Regions from separate parts of the Rhodoferax potami genome, predicted to be linked through region 1. Evidence: predicted binding sites of a transcription regulator. Region 1 holds the regulator's gene; the other holds the start of a gene.

Evidence for each region. Region 1 encodes LexA, which represses DNA repair genes until DNA is damaged. Its sites were predicted from a motif close to ACTGTATNNNNATACAGT; they were not measured.
Region 2: the regulator LexA is predicted to act here: its motif matches at 4,893-4,910, upstream of RAE19_RS04270 (LexA family protein).

What each region holds. Positions count from the first base shown of each region.
Region 1 covers NZ_JAVBIK010000001.1:387,879-395,581, reverse strand. The annotation lists gene RAE19_RS01910 (phosphotransferase) at 1-801, opposite strand, end outside; gene RAE19_RS01905 (Crp/Fnr family transcriptional regulator) at 822-1,541, opposite strand; gene RAE19_RS01900 (type IV pilus assembly protein FimV) at 1,702-3,651, shown strand; gene RAE19_RS01895 (D-2-hydroxyacid dehydrogenase family protein) at 3,682-4,689, opposite strand; gene lexA (transcriptional repressor LexA) at 5,088-5,762, opposite strand; gene RAE19_RS01885 (asparaginase) at 5,868-6,845, shown strand; gene adk (adenylate kinase) at 6,887-7,543, opposite strand; gene kdsB (3-deoxy-manno-octulosonate cytidylyltransferase) at 7,685-7,703, opposite strand, start outside.
Region 2 covers NZ_JAVBIK010000001.1:889,579-897,281, forward strand. The annotation lists gene istB (IS21-like element helper ATPase IstB) at 1-676, shown strand, start outside; gene RAE19_RS04250 (HAD domain-containing protein) at 725-1,393, opposite strand; gene istA (IS21 family transposase) at 1,501-3,045, shown strand; gene istB (IS21-like element helper ATPase IstB) at 3,067-3,858, shown strand; gene RAE19_RS04265 (hypothetical protein) at 3,995-4,225, shown strand; gene RAE19_RS04270 (LexA family protein) at 4,285-4,860, opposite strand; gene RAE19_RS04275 (DUF4238 domain-containing protein) at 5,097-5,957, opposite strand; gene RAE19_RS04280 (AAA domain-containing protein) at 7,523-7,703, shown strand, end outside.

The DNA.
Region 1 (7,703 bases):
GCCCGGTGGGATGTGCCAAGCCATGCAGTGGTAGCTGAAGTCCGCCAAGGGGTGGCCGAGCGTGGACAGTTCCCAGTCGAGTACGCCAATGACCTTGGGCGCGTCGCTTGCGAACATCAGGTTGTCGAGCCGATAGTCTCCATGCACCACGCTTACCAAATTGTCGTTCCGCGCCATCGCCGGGATGTTGGCTGGCAACCACTCCATCAGACGGTCCATTTCGGGAATTGCTTGGGTAACGGAGGCGATGTATTGCTTGCTCCAGCGTCCGATTTGTCGCTCGAAGTAATTACCCGGCTTTCCGTACGCGGCCAAGCCGCGCTCTTGAAATTTGACAGTGTGCAGGGCAGAAATCACCCGGTTCATTTCGTCGTAAATGTCGGACCGCTCGCTGGGTTTCATTCCCGGTAAGGACTGGTCCCACATGACCCGGCCCTGCATGAACTCCATGACATAAAAGGCTCTACCGATGATGCTCTCGTCTTCGCACAGACAAATCATCTCGGGGACGGGAACTTCACTACCCCGTAGTCCCTGCATCACGGCGAACTCGCGCTCTATGGCATGGGCGGAGGGTAGGAGTTTGGCTACCGGTCCCGGTTTAGCCCGCATAACATAGCTTCGCGCGGGCGTGATTAGCTTGTAGGTCGGGTTCGATTGCCCGCCTTTGAACATCTCCACGCGCAGGGGGCCTTGGTAGCCACCCACGTGGCCTATCAGCCACTGTTCCAGCGCAGCTTCGTCGATGGCATGGGCTGCCCCCACGCTTCGGGTTCCCACAAATTGGTCAAATTGGGTCATGGTGGATGGCTCCCTTCGGGCTATAGGTCGGATTCAATGATGCGCATCAGTGCGGCGCGGTCGCGAATAACCAAGCCGCCCGGTTCAATGCGAATCGCTTCTTCACGCTCCATGGCCTTGAGTTCCTGGTTGACGCGCTGACGGGATGCCCCAAGCAATTGGGCCAACTCTTCTTGCGCCAGTTGCAGGCCAATTCGAACTTCGCTGCCATCGCTCAACGAGGGAACTCCGTAGCTTCGCACGAGGTGTAAAAGCTGTTTGGCAAGGCGAGCGCGGAGTGGCAGGGTGTTGAGGTCTTCCACGAGACCGTAGAGTTGGCGGATGCGGCGGGCATGCAGGCGAAGCATGGCCTCATATAGCTCGACATGGCTTGCCAATATCTTCTTGAAATCCGCTTTGGCGACGCACAGTACGGTGCTGTCTCCATGGGCATAGGCATCATGCGTGCGGCGGTCGCCATCAAAAATAGCAACGTCACCAAACCAGATGCCTGGCTCTACGTAGGTGAGCGTTATTTGCTTTCCGGAAATGGATGTGGAGCTGACCCGCACCGCGCCTTTGGCGCATGCAATCCACTCTTCGGGTGGCTCACCGCGCGCTGCGATCAGATCCCCATCGCGGTAGCGCTTTACATAGGCACACCGCAAAATATCATGCTTGAGCGAAGGCGAGAGGCTCGAAAACCACCGGCCTGCATTGATGGCAGATCGTTCTTCAATTGTAAGAATGGGTTCGTCCATAAGGTGTCTTGAGTGGGCAGGGGAGCGAATGCCGAGGATCAGATTGTCGTTTGTCATTGCGCTAGCCGGAGGAGCGGTTGTCTCCTGTGTGTCTGGCGACTCAGCTGGTGGGGGCGGGCCTCAGTCGTTTGTATGACTTGTGCGAGAATCATTTGTAACAATGAAATCTGTTTTCAAAATTAAAAGCTGTGCGCTCGGCGCCATGTTGCTTGTGGCATCGCTGGGCTCCGAGGCTCTGACGTTGGGCCGCGCGAGTGGTACAGCGCTGATTTCGCAGCCATTCAATTTGTCAATTTCAGTTTCGGCGGCCGCTGATGAAGACGTCAGCGACGTCTGCTTTGAGGCCGATGTTTTCTATGGCGAAAACAAGGTTGAGCAAAGCAGGGTAACTCTGGTCTCCGAGGAGCCTGCTGCGGGCCGCACATGGCAGGTGCGCATTGGGGCGCGTTTGCCTGTAGATGAGCCTGTCGTGACGGTCTACTTGCGCTCAGTATGTAGCGCCAAGACATCACGCCGCTATGTATTGCTCTCGGACATAGTGAGCGACACCGCCAAAGTGGTCGCTGCACAAGTGACGCCGGTTGTCCCCCCCGCTTTAAACCGACCAGGAGCGCTCGCTTCCATCCCGGATGCGGATAGCGTCAGATCAGTTCCGAGCAGAGAAAAAAAGACAGAAAGCCCTGCAAAGGCGCCACGAACGTCGCCGTCTGTTCGAGCCAAACAGGTGTTCGAGCCTCCTGTTGTAAAGAGCAAACCGCGATTGAAATTAGCACCCTTGGATCTCACGGTGGAGCGTGATCCCGTGCTCGTCTCTTCGCAGGAGCTATTAAGCACATCCACTGAAGATGCCCAAAAGCGGGGTGAGGCGGTGGCTCTGTGGCGCGCCCTAAATCTGACGCCTGAAGATATCCTGAAGGACGCGGCGCGCTTGAAAAGCATGGAGGCTGACATTCTCAGTCTGCGCAACGCATCTGGGGAAAACCAAAAACAGATGCAAGATTTGGTGATGCGAATCGAGCGAGCCGAGAGTGAAAAATACACTAACCCGGTGGTGATTGGACTCTCTGGCCTGTTGCTTCTTTTGTTGGCAGGGGGAGGATGGTTTTTCCGCCGGCAGGCACAGCGAGCGAACGCCGGTAGTGCATGGTGGAGCGGCAGCGGTACGACTGAGGTTATTCCAGAAACGGTGGAGGTGTCCCCGTCCTTCCTGCAATCCTTGTCGGAACAAGAGCGTGCCGAGTCCAATTTGCCAAAGAGCGAAGGCCAGGCATCTCAGGGCGCTGTCAGCAGCGTCGATATTGATCTAGACATTGGGGCTCACCCCTCTGCCTCCAGCGAGCCTGTGAGTTCTTATGGTCAGAAAGACCAAACATCTGCTTATGCGGATTCTCGTGATTTCTCGGTCAGTATGCCGTCCAGTCTCCGGGCGGTGAACAGCCATGAAATGATCGATGTTCGTCAGCAGGCGGAGTTTTTCATGGCTCTGGGGCAGTATGAGGAGGCCATCTCCCTGTTGGAGGGGCACGTCAATGACTCCATTGGGCTGAACCCCATGGTTCATATCGACCTGCTGAAAATATTCCACACCTTGAGCCGCAAGGACAAGTTCGATCACTATCGGCGGGAATTCAATGCGGTGTTTACAGGCTATGTGCCCGAGTACCAGTCATTTAATCAGGGCGAAGGCAGTTTAGAAAATTTCCCGGAAATTTGTGATCAGCTTGTAAAGCTCTGGCCGTCGAAAGAGGCACTGTCCCTCATCGAGTCTTACCTCGTACGCACGTCTGGTTCAAAGTCTGATATGCGGTTTGAGCTGGAAGCCTTCAAAGAACTATTGCTCTTGCATGCTGTCTGCAATCGCTTGGTGCATGCGCTGGATGGCGCTCCACTGTCATTCAGCGCGAACAGGTTGTCGTCCGAAAATGCGTTCGAAGTCCCCACGGGCCCGGGCCCCGTTTCTTCCGGCATCCCCTCGGCGTATCAATCGGGCAACTCTGTAGATTTCGAGCTCGACATCACAGAAGACTCTCAGAAGGCAGCTCCTTCAGAGGTCGACAACTTGATCGACTTTGATCTGCCTCCGCTGGACAGTAAAAAAACCAGTCTGTGATTTCCCTCTCCCGGTCGTGAGGGGTGGTATCTAGCGTCGGACTTGAAGGGCGCCCGGGTTGACGATATTGCTGGGTGTGCCTTTGATGTAGTTGATGACATTGTCAAAAGCCGCACTGAAATACATTTCGTAGCTGTCTTGCTCCACATACCCGATGTGGGGGGTACAGATGCAGTTTTCCAGACGAAGCAAGGCGTGGCCCTGAAGAATGGGTTCCGCTTCAAAAACATCGACCGCCGCCAGGCCGGGACGTCCTCGATTCAGCGCACCAATGAGCGCATCAGTTTCAATCAGCTCAGCCCTTGAGGTGTTCACAAACAGTGCGGTGGGTTTCATGTTCGCCAAGTCTGACGCTGTGACGATGTTCCGAGTCGCATCAGATAGCCGGAGGTGAATAGACAAGACGTCGCTGCTGGCAAAGAACGACTCTTTATCTGGTGCAGCTGCGTAACCATTTTGAACAGCCTTGTCTCGAGACTCTTGGCTTCCCCAGACGCTCACTTGCATTCCAAACGCTTTGCCGAAGTCGGCGACCAGTTGGCCGATTCGCCCGTAGCCCCAAATTCCCAAGGTCTTGCCGCGCAATACGTTTCCGAGCCCAAAGTTCGGCGGCATCGATCCGGCCTTGAGCCCCGATTGTTGCCACGCGCCATGTTTGAGGTTACCGATGTACTGAGGCAGGCGCCGCATCGAGGCCATGATCAAGGCCCAAGTCAACTCGGCAGGGGCAACGGGCGAGCCTAAACCCTCGCATACAGCGATGCCTCTCTCAGTGCAAGCTTGGACATCGATGTGCGCGCCTACGCGGCCCGTTTGGGCAATGAGCTTCAGCCTAGGCAGTTTCTCCACCAGGGCACGCGTGATCTGGGTGCGTTCTCTCACCAGAACAATGACATCCGCATCCTTGAGGCGTACTGAGAGCTGGCCAATTCCTTTGACGGTGTTGGTGTAAACCTTTGCTTGATAGGCATCCAGCTTGGCAGCGCAATCCAATTTGCGAACCGCATCTTGGTAATCGTCAAGAATCACAATGTTCATACCCAACATTGTGCCTTGTTGACACGCCACCAAGTCGCTCGGCTGAACGTGTAATCTATGGAGCTTCAGCGGCTGCAAGCCGATCTAGTTCGGCGCACACGTCTGCCATGCGTCCCGAAATCACCATTCTTCCGACGTGCGCTGTTGGTTGACCTTGCTCGACCAATCGCACGATCCGCAATGGTCTGGTTTGTACTGGTTTTGGGGCCCTGGCGCACGCTACGGTTGCGGTGGATGCTATCGAATTGATAGCGTTGGCAACCTTGGATGACGCCGCGAAGGGGCGTCTTGTGCGGGTAATGCAGTGTGACGTGGAAGGGGCAGAAAACCAGTGATTCGGAGCCCATTGGCTCAGGAGACTGAGTGCAAGCGTGCTAATGGTCATACGGTGCTCCTGTTCACATCAACATCGTGTTACGAATCAGGCCAACGGCAAGACCTTCGACTTCGAAAGGCTCACCAGGCTCCACCACGATGGTCTGGTAATCCGGGTTCTCTGCATGCAACTCGATCAGGTGCTTGTTGCGGCGAAAGCGCTTGACGGTGACTTCTTCGCCCAAGCGGGCCACGATGATCTGACCATTTTTTGCATCTTTGGTCGCCTGGACCGCCAGTAGGTCCCCATCCATGATGCCGGCATCGCGCATCGACATACCGCGCACTTTCAGCAAGTAATCCGGTTGCCGCTGAAAGAGGCTGTTTTCTACGTAATAGGTTTGGTCCACGTGTTCCTGCGCCAGGATCGGTGAGCCTGCGGCAACGCGCCCGACCAAGGGCAGGGCTAGCTGGGTCAGACCAGGTAAGGGGAGAGAGAACTGCTTGATGCGTGACTCTTGGATAGACCGTAGGGCGTCGCTTTTGAGGCGAATCCCGCGGGAGGTGCCGCTCACCAGCTCGATCACCCCTTTGCGGGCCAAGGCTTGCAGATGCTCTTCCGCTGCGTTGGCAGACTTGAAGCCCAATTCACTGGCGATTTCTGCCCGTGTGGGTGGCGCGCCTGTACGCGCAATGGCACTTTGAATCAGATCAAAAATCTGTTGTTGCCGGGCTGTGAGTTTAGGACTTTCGAGCATACTGACTCCTTGGTAACTGTAGAGGCTGTGTGTGCATACACACTGTTTTCTTATCCAGTAACTGTATTTTCAACCAGTTTTTTGAATTTGGCAAGGGCAGTGGAAATGGCAACAAAGCGAGTCGTTTTTTTGGGAACAGGTGGAACGATTGCAGGGCGGGCCGGCAATGCGGCCGATAACGTGGGGTACCGCGCCGGTGAGGTTCCTGTGGCAGATATCTTGGCTGCGATTGCCGGTATGCCTGAGCGACTCCAAGGGGCCGCGTTGGGCAGCGAACAGATTGCGCAAGTCGATAGCAAGGATATGGACTGGAGTGTTTGGCAATCACTGGTCCATGCTTGCCATCGCAACCTTCAAGACGAAGAGGTGGCGGGCATTGTCATTACCCATGGCACCGATACGATCGAGGAGACGGCGTACTTTTTGCAACTCGCGCTGGCCAATTGCCTTAATGGCAAGCCCGTGGTGCTGACGTGTGCCATGCGCCCGGCCAGCGCCTTGACACCCGATGGGCCGCAGAACGTCTTGGATGCGGTGTCTGTCGCCCTTCATCCCGCGGCCAGGGGGGTGATGGTCGTGTGTGCGGGAGCTGTGCATGCGGCCCAACACGTACAAAAAGCGCACACCTACCGCGTCGATGCCTTTGATTCAGGCGATGCAGGTCCCCTGGGATGGGTGGAGGAGGGCGCCGTACGTTGGACTTTCGCGTCTGATACTTCGTCCAGCATGCTGGCTCAGCGTTTGCCTGAGTGGGTTGATGCCACTCCCCCCCGAGTGGAGGTGGTGATGAACTACGCAGGTGCCGGCGCGCACGTGATCCAAGCGGTGCTGAATGCCCGTGACAGCGATCCAGTGCCCTTGGCAGGCTTGGTGGTGGCGGGAACTGGTAACGGAACCGTGAACGAGGCCCTACAGGCCGCTCTGGTGCGCGCTGCAGGTTTAGGCGTGCAGGTTGTGCTAGCCAGTCGATGTGCGAGGGGGGGCGTGGTGCGCAGCGAAGCGCCGGGCACTGGCTTGCGCGTCTACCCAGGGCTCTCTGCGGTGAAGGCGCGCGTGCAATTAATGTGCGACTTACTGGCGTAAAAAAAGCCGCTGAAGCGGCTTTTTCGTGAGGTTTGCGGCCCTTATTTGGACAATGCTTCCAGCACCCGTGAGGTGATGTCGGACACATCGCCCATTCCGCTGATGGCACGGTAGCGGGGCGCGGTAGCGGGCTCGTTCTGCGCCCAGGTTGAGTAGTACTCCACCAGTGGACGGGTTTGGGCGCTGTAGACCTCCAGGCGCTTTTTGACTGTTTCTTCCTTGTCATCGTCCCGTTGGATCAGGGGCTCGCCGGTGACATCGTCCTGGCCTTCGGCTTTGGGCGGATTGAACTTCACGTGGTAGGTGCGTCCGGAGGCGGGGTGCGAGCGGCGACCGCTCATGCGCTCAATGATGGCCTCGAACGGTACGTCGATCTCCACCACATAGTCCAAAGCAACGCCCGCGGCCTTCATGGCATCTGCCTGGGGGATGGTCCGTGGGAATCCGTCAAACAAGAAGCCGTTGGCGCAATCGGGCTGGGTCAGGCGCTCTTTCACCAGGTTGATGATGAGCTCGTCGCTGACCAGTCCGCCGGATGCCATGACCGCTTGGGCTTGCAGGCCCAAGGGTGTGCCGGCCTTCACGGCAGCACGCAGCATGTCGCCGGTGGAAATTTGGGGAATTCCGTACTTTTGGCAGATGAAAGTCGCTTGCGTACCTTTACCAGCGCCTGGTGCGCCCAACAGAATCAGTCTCATGAATACCTCGGATTGAAAGAAAAGCCAGCGCGTCTCCGTGGGCGCTTGCTTCAGCGCGCTTTTTATGGACGGGCGATTAGCCTTGGAGAATATCACGCCCTAACCGGTGCGGAACTTACAGCGCGCCACAGTATCAGGCGGTCAGTTGGCGAGGATGATG
Region 2 (7,703 bases), 500 kb from region 1:
GGCCAGGGTGGAGAGAACGCGCGCCATGCTCACGCGCATAGCGGGCTTCCCCGCCATCAAGACGCTCGATGAGTTTGACTTCCAGTTTGCCAGCGGTGTGCCCAAAACTCTGGTGCAGGAGCTTGGCAGTCTGGCCTTCGTGGAGCGCAGCGAGAACGTGGTCTTGCTGGGCGCCAGTGGGGTGGGCAAAACCCACTTGGCCATCGCCTTGGGCTACAGGGCAACCCAGGCTGGAATCAAGACGCGTTTCATCACGGCGGCAGATCTGCTGATGACACTGAGCACGGCACTACGGCAGAACACCCTGGAAGAGGCTATCAAACGCATCGTGCGTCCCTACCGGCTGTTGATCATTGACGAAGTCGGGTACCTACCCATGAATCGGGAACAGGCGAATCTTCTGTTCCAAGTCATTGCCAAACGCTATGAAGTGGGAAGTCTCATCCTGACCTCCAATCTGCCGTTTGGGCAATGGGACCAGACATTTGCAGACGATGCAACGCTGACAGCGGCGCTACTTGACCGACTGCTCCACCACGCCCATGTGGTCCCGATCTCAGGAGACTCCTATCGCCTGAAAGATAAGCGGCGTGCCGGTGTGATTGCCGCCAGCAGCAATGCCCTACTCAAACGAAAACGCAGTCACCTTGATACACAGGAGGAGCAAGCAGCCTAGAGGCGCCAAGCAAAGACAAAACAACCAATCACCCCACATAACGGTGTATCAAATCCACGCCGCGTTTGCGTTCCACAGTTGTATCAAATCGAGACTGCGTTTGACACCGTCATCGTCCAGAGCAATCCAGCCCGAGGGCTTACGGCGCCGCACGTCCTCCCACACCTGCTTGCCTCGCGGCAAGGCCGTGAACATGTCTTGGTCCATTCGGCTGTGAAAGGTTGCCCCGATAACGCGTTGGCGCAGCCGCGGCCCCAGCTGCTTCGCAGACTTGGCGCACCCATAGCGGCAGACCCAAGCGGTACTGAGGACGATGCGTACCTGTGGGTATGGCTCAAGCAAGGTTTCGAGCAAGCCAATGTGCTGGAAAAGTTTGTACTGCTCTGGCGCCGACAAGTAGGCTCCAATCCGTGGGTGCCAAAGGACATTTTCGTGATGGAGTACGCCATCAAAGTCGAGGTACAGCAGCAGTTCACCGTGGCCTAGGAGCTTTCTCATAGGGGGCTCCCAGCACGCACCAAGATAAGGCCCGAGTGGAATTCCCGGGTGACGTCCCGCTCGTAAGTGATGTGATGCAGCGTCTTCCACGCAGACCAGAGCCGGCGGACTTCTTTCGGCAAATCGGGTGTCACTTTTCACCACATACAGGCCAATTGGTTTTCGGCACATAGGAGCCAGAGCGTTTTCGGCACATATAGGCCATTTGGTTTTCGTCATATAGGAGCCAGCCGGGGGATTGGACGGGCATCTCGAACGCGACGTAACTGTCGTTACCTTCTGAATTTTTTGTTCAGGAGTAACGGATGGGTCGCAGAAAGATCGAGATGCATGAATACAGAAACGTTTTAATCAGACTACGCGCCGGTGACGGCGATCGCGAGATCGCGCGTCTGGGCCTTATGGGCCGGGTCAAGGTGGCGAGCTTTCGCGAACACGCCCGCAGCTTGGGCTGGTTGGAGGCTGAGCTGCCGCTGCCCGAACCCGAAGTTATTGCCCTGAGTCTGTGCGCAGCGGCCAAGCGCCCATCCAGCACGGTCTCCAAAGCCCACCCATGGCGCGAACAAGTGGCGCGCTGGATGGCTGCCGGGGTTGAGGGCGTAGCCATTCATGCCGCGTTGGTGCGCGAGCACCAGTTCTGCGGCAGCTACTCCTCTGTCTATCGCATCATGCGTGACATTGCCAAGGCACAGCCGCGTACCGATCTCACTGTGAGACTGAGCTTCAAGCCCGGCGAAGCCGCTCAGGTTGACTTTGGCGCGGGGCCATTTTTGGTGCATCCGGATGGACAGCGTAGGCGCACCTGGGCCTTTGTTATGACCTTGTGTCACAGCCGCCATCAGTATGTGGAATTCGTCTGGGACCAAACGGTGGCCACATGGCTGGGCTGCCACCGCCGTGCCTTTGAGTGGTTTGGCGGTGTGCCCGAGCGCGTGATCATCGACAACGCCAAGTGCGCCATCATCAAGGCTTGCCGATTTGACCCGCAGGTGCAGCGCTCCTATGCCGAGTGCGCTGAAGGTTATGAATTCAAGATTGACCCGTGCCCGCCGCACGATCCGCAGAAGAAGGGTATCGTGGAGTCGGGCGTCAAATACGTCAAGCGTAACTTCCTGTCTACCCGCGAATTCCGTGATCTGGCGGACCTTAATGCACAGGCGCAGGCGTGGGTATTGCAGGAAGCCGGTGTGCGCATTCACGGCACCACCCGCCAGCAGCCCATGGATTTGTTTGCGCTGGAGCGGGCCTTGCTCAAGCCGCTTCCACCGCAGGCGCCGGACTTGGGCGTTTGGCAGTGCGTGACGCTGCACCGCGACTGCCACGTCAAGTTTGACTACAAGCTGTATTCCGCCCCCTTTGCGCTGGTGGGCAAAGAGCTGTGGCTACGTGCCACCGATAACTGCGTGACTTTGTTTGATGACTACCGATTGGTGGCAACCCATGCGCGGGGACAGCGTCCCGGTGAACGCCTCACGACCAAAGACCACTTGCCACCCGAGGCACAACTCTTCTTTGCCCGTGACCGCGAGTGGCTGGGTACCCAAGCGCTGCAAATCGGACCGTACTGTCAGCAGGTTATTGACTGGCTACTGAGTGACCGGATTCTGGAGCGATTGCGCGCAGCTCAGGGTGTGATTGGTCTGGCAAAGACCTACAGCGCCCAGCGTGTTGAGCTCGCCTGCCGACGTGCCATGGCCCACAACAGTCCGTATTACCGCACTGTCAAGACCATCCTGAGCAGTAATTCCGACCGGCTACCGATGCCTGATCACAGCATCGTGCCTACCTATGCAAAGGCCCGGTTTGTCCGCGACGCCGCAAGCCTCTTCACCCCCGATACCCACAACCCGCAGCAGGATTTGCTGCATTAACTATCCAGGAGACCATCCCAAATGACACCCATCCCCGAACTCGTTCCACATCTCAAGCAGTTGCGCTTGTCCGGTATTCTGGATTCGCTGGACGCCAGAAACCGCCAGGCGATTGAATCGAAGTTGGCCTATACGGAGTTCCTGGCCATCCTGATGGGCGATGAAGTGGCCCGCCGGGAGCAGAACAGTTTCAGTACCCGCCTGCGCCGGGCCCAGTTCCGCTCCACCAAAACGCTGGAGCAGTTTGACTTCGAGCGGCTACCCCAACTCAACCGCGCGCTGGTGCATGACCTGGCCACCGGGCGCTACGTGCGGGAGTGTTCTCCGGTATTGATTGTTGGCCCTAGTGGAACCGGCAAGAGTCATCTTGCGCAGGCCTTGGGCCATTGTGCGATCCGTCAGGGCGTGGATGTGCTGTTTACCAACTGCTCGGCACTCACGCAGTCACTGCACGCCGCGCGCGCCACCAACGCCTACGAGCGCAAGCTGCAGACCTTGAGTCGCATTCCGGTACTCATCATTGATGACTTCGGACTCAAGCCTCTGCGTGCGCCGGCCGACGAAGACCTGCATGAACTCATTGCCGAGCGCTACGAGCGCACTGCCACCATCGTCACCAGCAATCTGGACTTTACTGAATGGGATCAGGCATTCCCAGTCAACCCGCTCTTGGCATCCGCAACCTTGGACCGCTTACGTCACAACGCATACTGCCTGGTGCTTGATGGCCAGTCGTATCGGGCGCCACGCCAGATGCCGACCACCATGCCGACAAAAACAAAGAATTCAACGCAACAAAAAGACGTCAAATAAAGGCAAAATCCATACCCGAGTGATGTCCGTCAGACACCCTCCGGCTGGTCTCTATATGCCGAAAATCACTGGCTCCTATATGCCGCAAAGTGACATCGGGCTCCTCTAGCAGCTGAACGATATGCCCTCTGGCCGTATGAGCGCTTGCGCCGGCGGCATCAAAGCCGACAACGGCATCGCTGATAAACGGCTGGTCAGAGCAAATGCCTGTGAAATGCCGGAACCACTTGGTTTGCCCCTCCGGGGGTGGGACTTCGAATACGGACCACTGCTCGATGACGTGAACAACAGGTGCGGGGTTTGGGGTGTCTTGCATAAAGAGGTTTCAAAAACTGATGACAAAGGTTCTCCCTCAGCCATCCAGTGACTGATTCGAGAGATGTGGATTGCCCTGAAGGGCTAGGGAGTGGAGGTAGTGTTCAGTGGCTACCTCCTGAGGCGTCTTACGACGCTGACGACTACGCCCAGGATTTCCAAGGAGGCCTTGGGATAGATGGAGGCGTAGGCTGGATTGGCTGCCTCCAGATAGAACTTGCCTTCGTTATCCAGGCGCAGGGTTTTGACCGTCAGCTCGTTGTCTGCATAGGCAACGACTACGTCGCCTGGCTTGGTTGGGCTGTTCTGCTCGACTGCAACCAAGTCGCCATCAAAGATGCCCAAGTCCTTCATGCTGTCGCCGCGCACACGATGCAATGACGTCCGGTTTGGCTCATCGATGAGATAGTCATCAAGGGTCAAAAGCTCTGCCTCTTCCTGCGTCGCCGGCTGCGGTAAGCCTGCCCGGACGGGCCCGAGGAGAGGGCGAGCAAAGAACTTCTTCGTGGGGGCAACACGCCCGTCTTTCCGCTCAAGGTACCCGGCATCGGCGAGCCGGCCCACCAGAGCAAACACACTCGATGTGGAGCTCAATCCGAGCACGTCGCAAAGCTTGGCCAAGGCAGGGAATGCGCGATGCGTCTTCCAGTAGGTTCGCAGGGCTGCAAGGTACTTTTCGTCGTTCACTGACTCTCTCCTTCGAATGTCTGTTCGCATTAACTGTATGTGCATACAGCATTGAGAGCAAGATAAATCAGAGAGACCCCTTAAGGCGTTCAGCCAATTCTGAGTGTGGAGCTGGGTTTACACGGTGTGTGGGTTGAAAGGACAGGCGGAGATTCGTTACTGGTGCCTGAAGAGGTTGTCTCATGCATATGGGTGCTCTCGATTGTGAAAAATGCTCACATATGCATTCAAGGCAGCTACCCTGTCGTGGACTTGCCTAAGTAGCGCTCCACAAAGGGAGCCTGCGTCGCCGAAGTGGCGTATACGCAAGATTTGGCCTTAAGTACCGTGTCTAAATTTGCCGCCTTAACAAAACTTGTTGTAGTGCGCTCGTCTAATGTTCTACCAATCTCGGGAGCGCTGTAAGCGACAAAAGCCTGCTCAGGGGACAGAGGAAGGGTCATCAGAAACTTTCCCCCCAACCCCTCACCAACAAGAATTAGCGGGTTATCCGAAATGAGGAAATCGTATGCTGCGCGCCCTCGATTTAGCGTTTCCCACGTGGCGGCCAGCAGTTTTGGATTGAGAACTTCTGAATTGATAAGTGGTTCGAGTGTCTGAACCCCTAGGTCCTCGAAGGAGTCGGGGTCTTCTAGTTGCGCCCACTCTATGAGGCTAATGTCTGGGCGGCCATACGGGGAAACGCCTGCTTCTGTGGCGTCACCAATCACCTCGAGCAATTTAAGGCGCCCTCGGTATCGCAGGTCCGCTATGGCTTTGGGACCCCGGAAGAGCAATGACAGGAGAAATTTAGCCCATGTCTCTTGCTCGGCGTTGCTTAATCGACCTACGCCTCCTGCAAGTAGCTTCTGATGCACTAAGGCTGCCGGGTCGTCGACTTTGGGCCCCATTACGTCCACCTCTATCCCAACGTCTGGATTGCCAGTGCTGCGGTTGGTGGAGTAGAGGTGCTTTTCTTTGGCAACGCTTTTTGCCTGCCGCCTCGAAGTAATGAACCGGTTGTTTTCCCAAGTGAATTGGGTCAACTTATTGTCGGCTTGTTGCCACTCGCGTAGCAAGAAAGCTGGTACATAGTGATGGTTTTGATGTGAGGGCATTAGGGCGGATTGACGCTGGACAACAGCTTCATTCTTTGCTTGTCGGGTTCCGAAGGCCAGACCCCTGCAATTAGGCCTGGGTCGGCTAATGCGCTTATTCCCTTTGAGGACGTTGGTGGCCTTTTTCGAGCTTCTCGACGCTCAACAATACGCCTGAGAAGTTTATCGGATAGCCATGGCAGCAGCAGGCCGCCACGGTTTATACAATAGTCCTGTCCACCTCAGAGCGAGCCTTTCTTGAGTTACTTTCCAGAAACGCCTCAAGGTACGCATGGTTAGAAAACACGAATGAGTGGGTAGCCCCGTGCCACCACTCATACCGGACAGCTGACCCGGTTGAGCAACAAGTGCTTTTTCTACTGGACTTAGCTAGGCCTTGCAGGACTGCCCCTATGAGTACAAGAGGAAGTGTTGCAACAACTAATCCGTACATCCCAAAAGCCACCCATACCAAAGTCAGGAATAGCCCAACTTTAAGCAGCGGGGCGGCAATCTCGGTTTTCTGCCGGTGCAGCGCGCAATTATTGCAGTATGGGACCTTCCATTTTCTTGTCGTCTGCCATACAACTCTCCGGCCCTTATTTCTATGGGAGCAGACAGAGACATAGCGTTCTTTCGCAGTGCCGCAACATGCGCAATAGGGAGGCCAGCTAAGGTGCTGGGCAGAAATTTGAAAACGATATGCCATTTTCAGTATAGGCGCCGGTAGCGCCAAGGTGTGCGCTCTACCAATGCTTAGCCATGAGGAGGCGCTTTTGACCGGCATAAAGGTCGATTTTTCGGCGATGAGCTGATACGACGGCCCGTGGAAGGTGCCGGTTCTTGGGCAATAAAAGAACCGGTATAGCGCTGCGAAAACTAAATTCACCTGTTCTTTTTCAAAATCGCAAATGAACAGGTGAATCTTTTGAAATCAATGACTTACAGTGTTTTCATCTTTGGTTGGACTGTAGTTGGCAGCACTTTTTGGTAATGATGCCCTGCTTCGCTTTGAGGATTTGTTGAAGTGGCAGGCTCCACCCAGAGGATGGCTTAAGCTCATCCGTCAGGCATTGGGGCAAACGGAGCGTCAGCAAGCTAAGCGACTGGACATTTCTGGGCCAACGCTTCACAAGTGCGAACAGTCCGAATCGGAGGACCGCATCACTCTCGGGCAACTGCGCAAGCTTGCTAATGTGCTGGATTACGAGTTGGTCTACGCCCTAGTTCCCCGTCGCCCGCTCACAGACATGGTCCAGGAACGGGCTCGCAACATTGCCCTGCAACAAGTCGGTGGCGTCGCGCACTCAATGGGTCTTGAAGACAAGCACCCCAGCTCCGAGCTGCTCTACAAGCAGAGGGAGCGCAGAACCGAGGAGTGCTTCGCGGACGCTGGTCAGACCAATGGCGATAGATTCAGCTGCGGAGCGCGAAACAGTGACTGGAAGCCTGATAGGTTGAGCCTAATAGAGCGAAGTTTTTGCGAAATCATGATGCGACTTTTCTGCGCTCCCTGGAGCTCTTTGCCTGAGCCTTCTTGACTAGAATTACGACGAAGGGTCAAAAAGGCCCAAGGGAGCTATGGTTTGGCTGAGGCATCAACGTTCGTAATCGACCTGCTGACTTATATCGAAGAGGTCGAAAAACTCAAAACAAAACCGGCCTTCACAGTGCCAACAGAGTTTTTTGTTGCCTTTCAGCAGGACCTCAAAGGGCTCCCCGAAATCCGCTTCAACGTGCAAGTTGAAGGTGACGACGTTTGGTTAA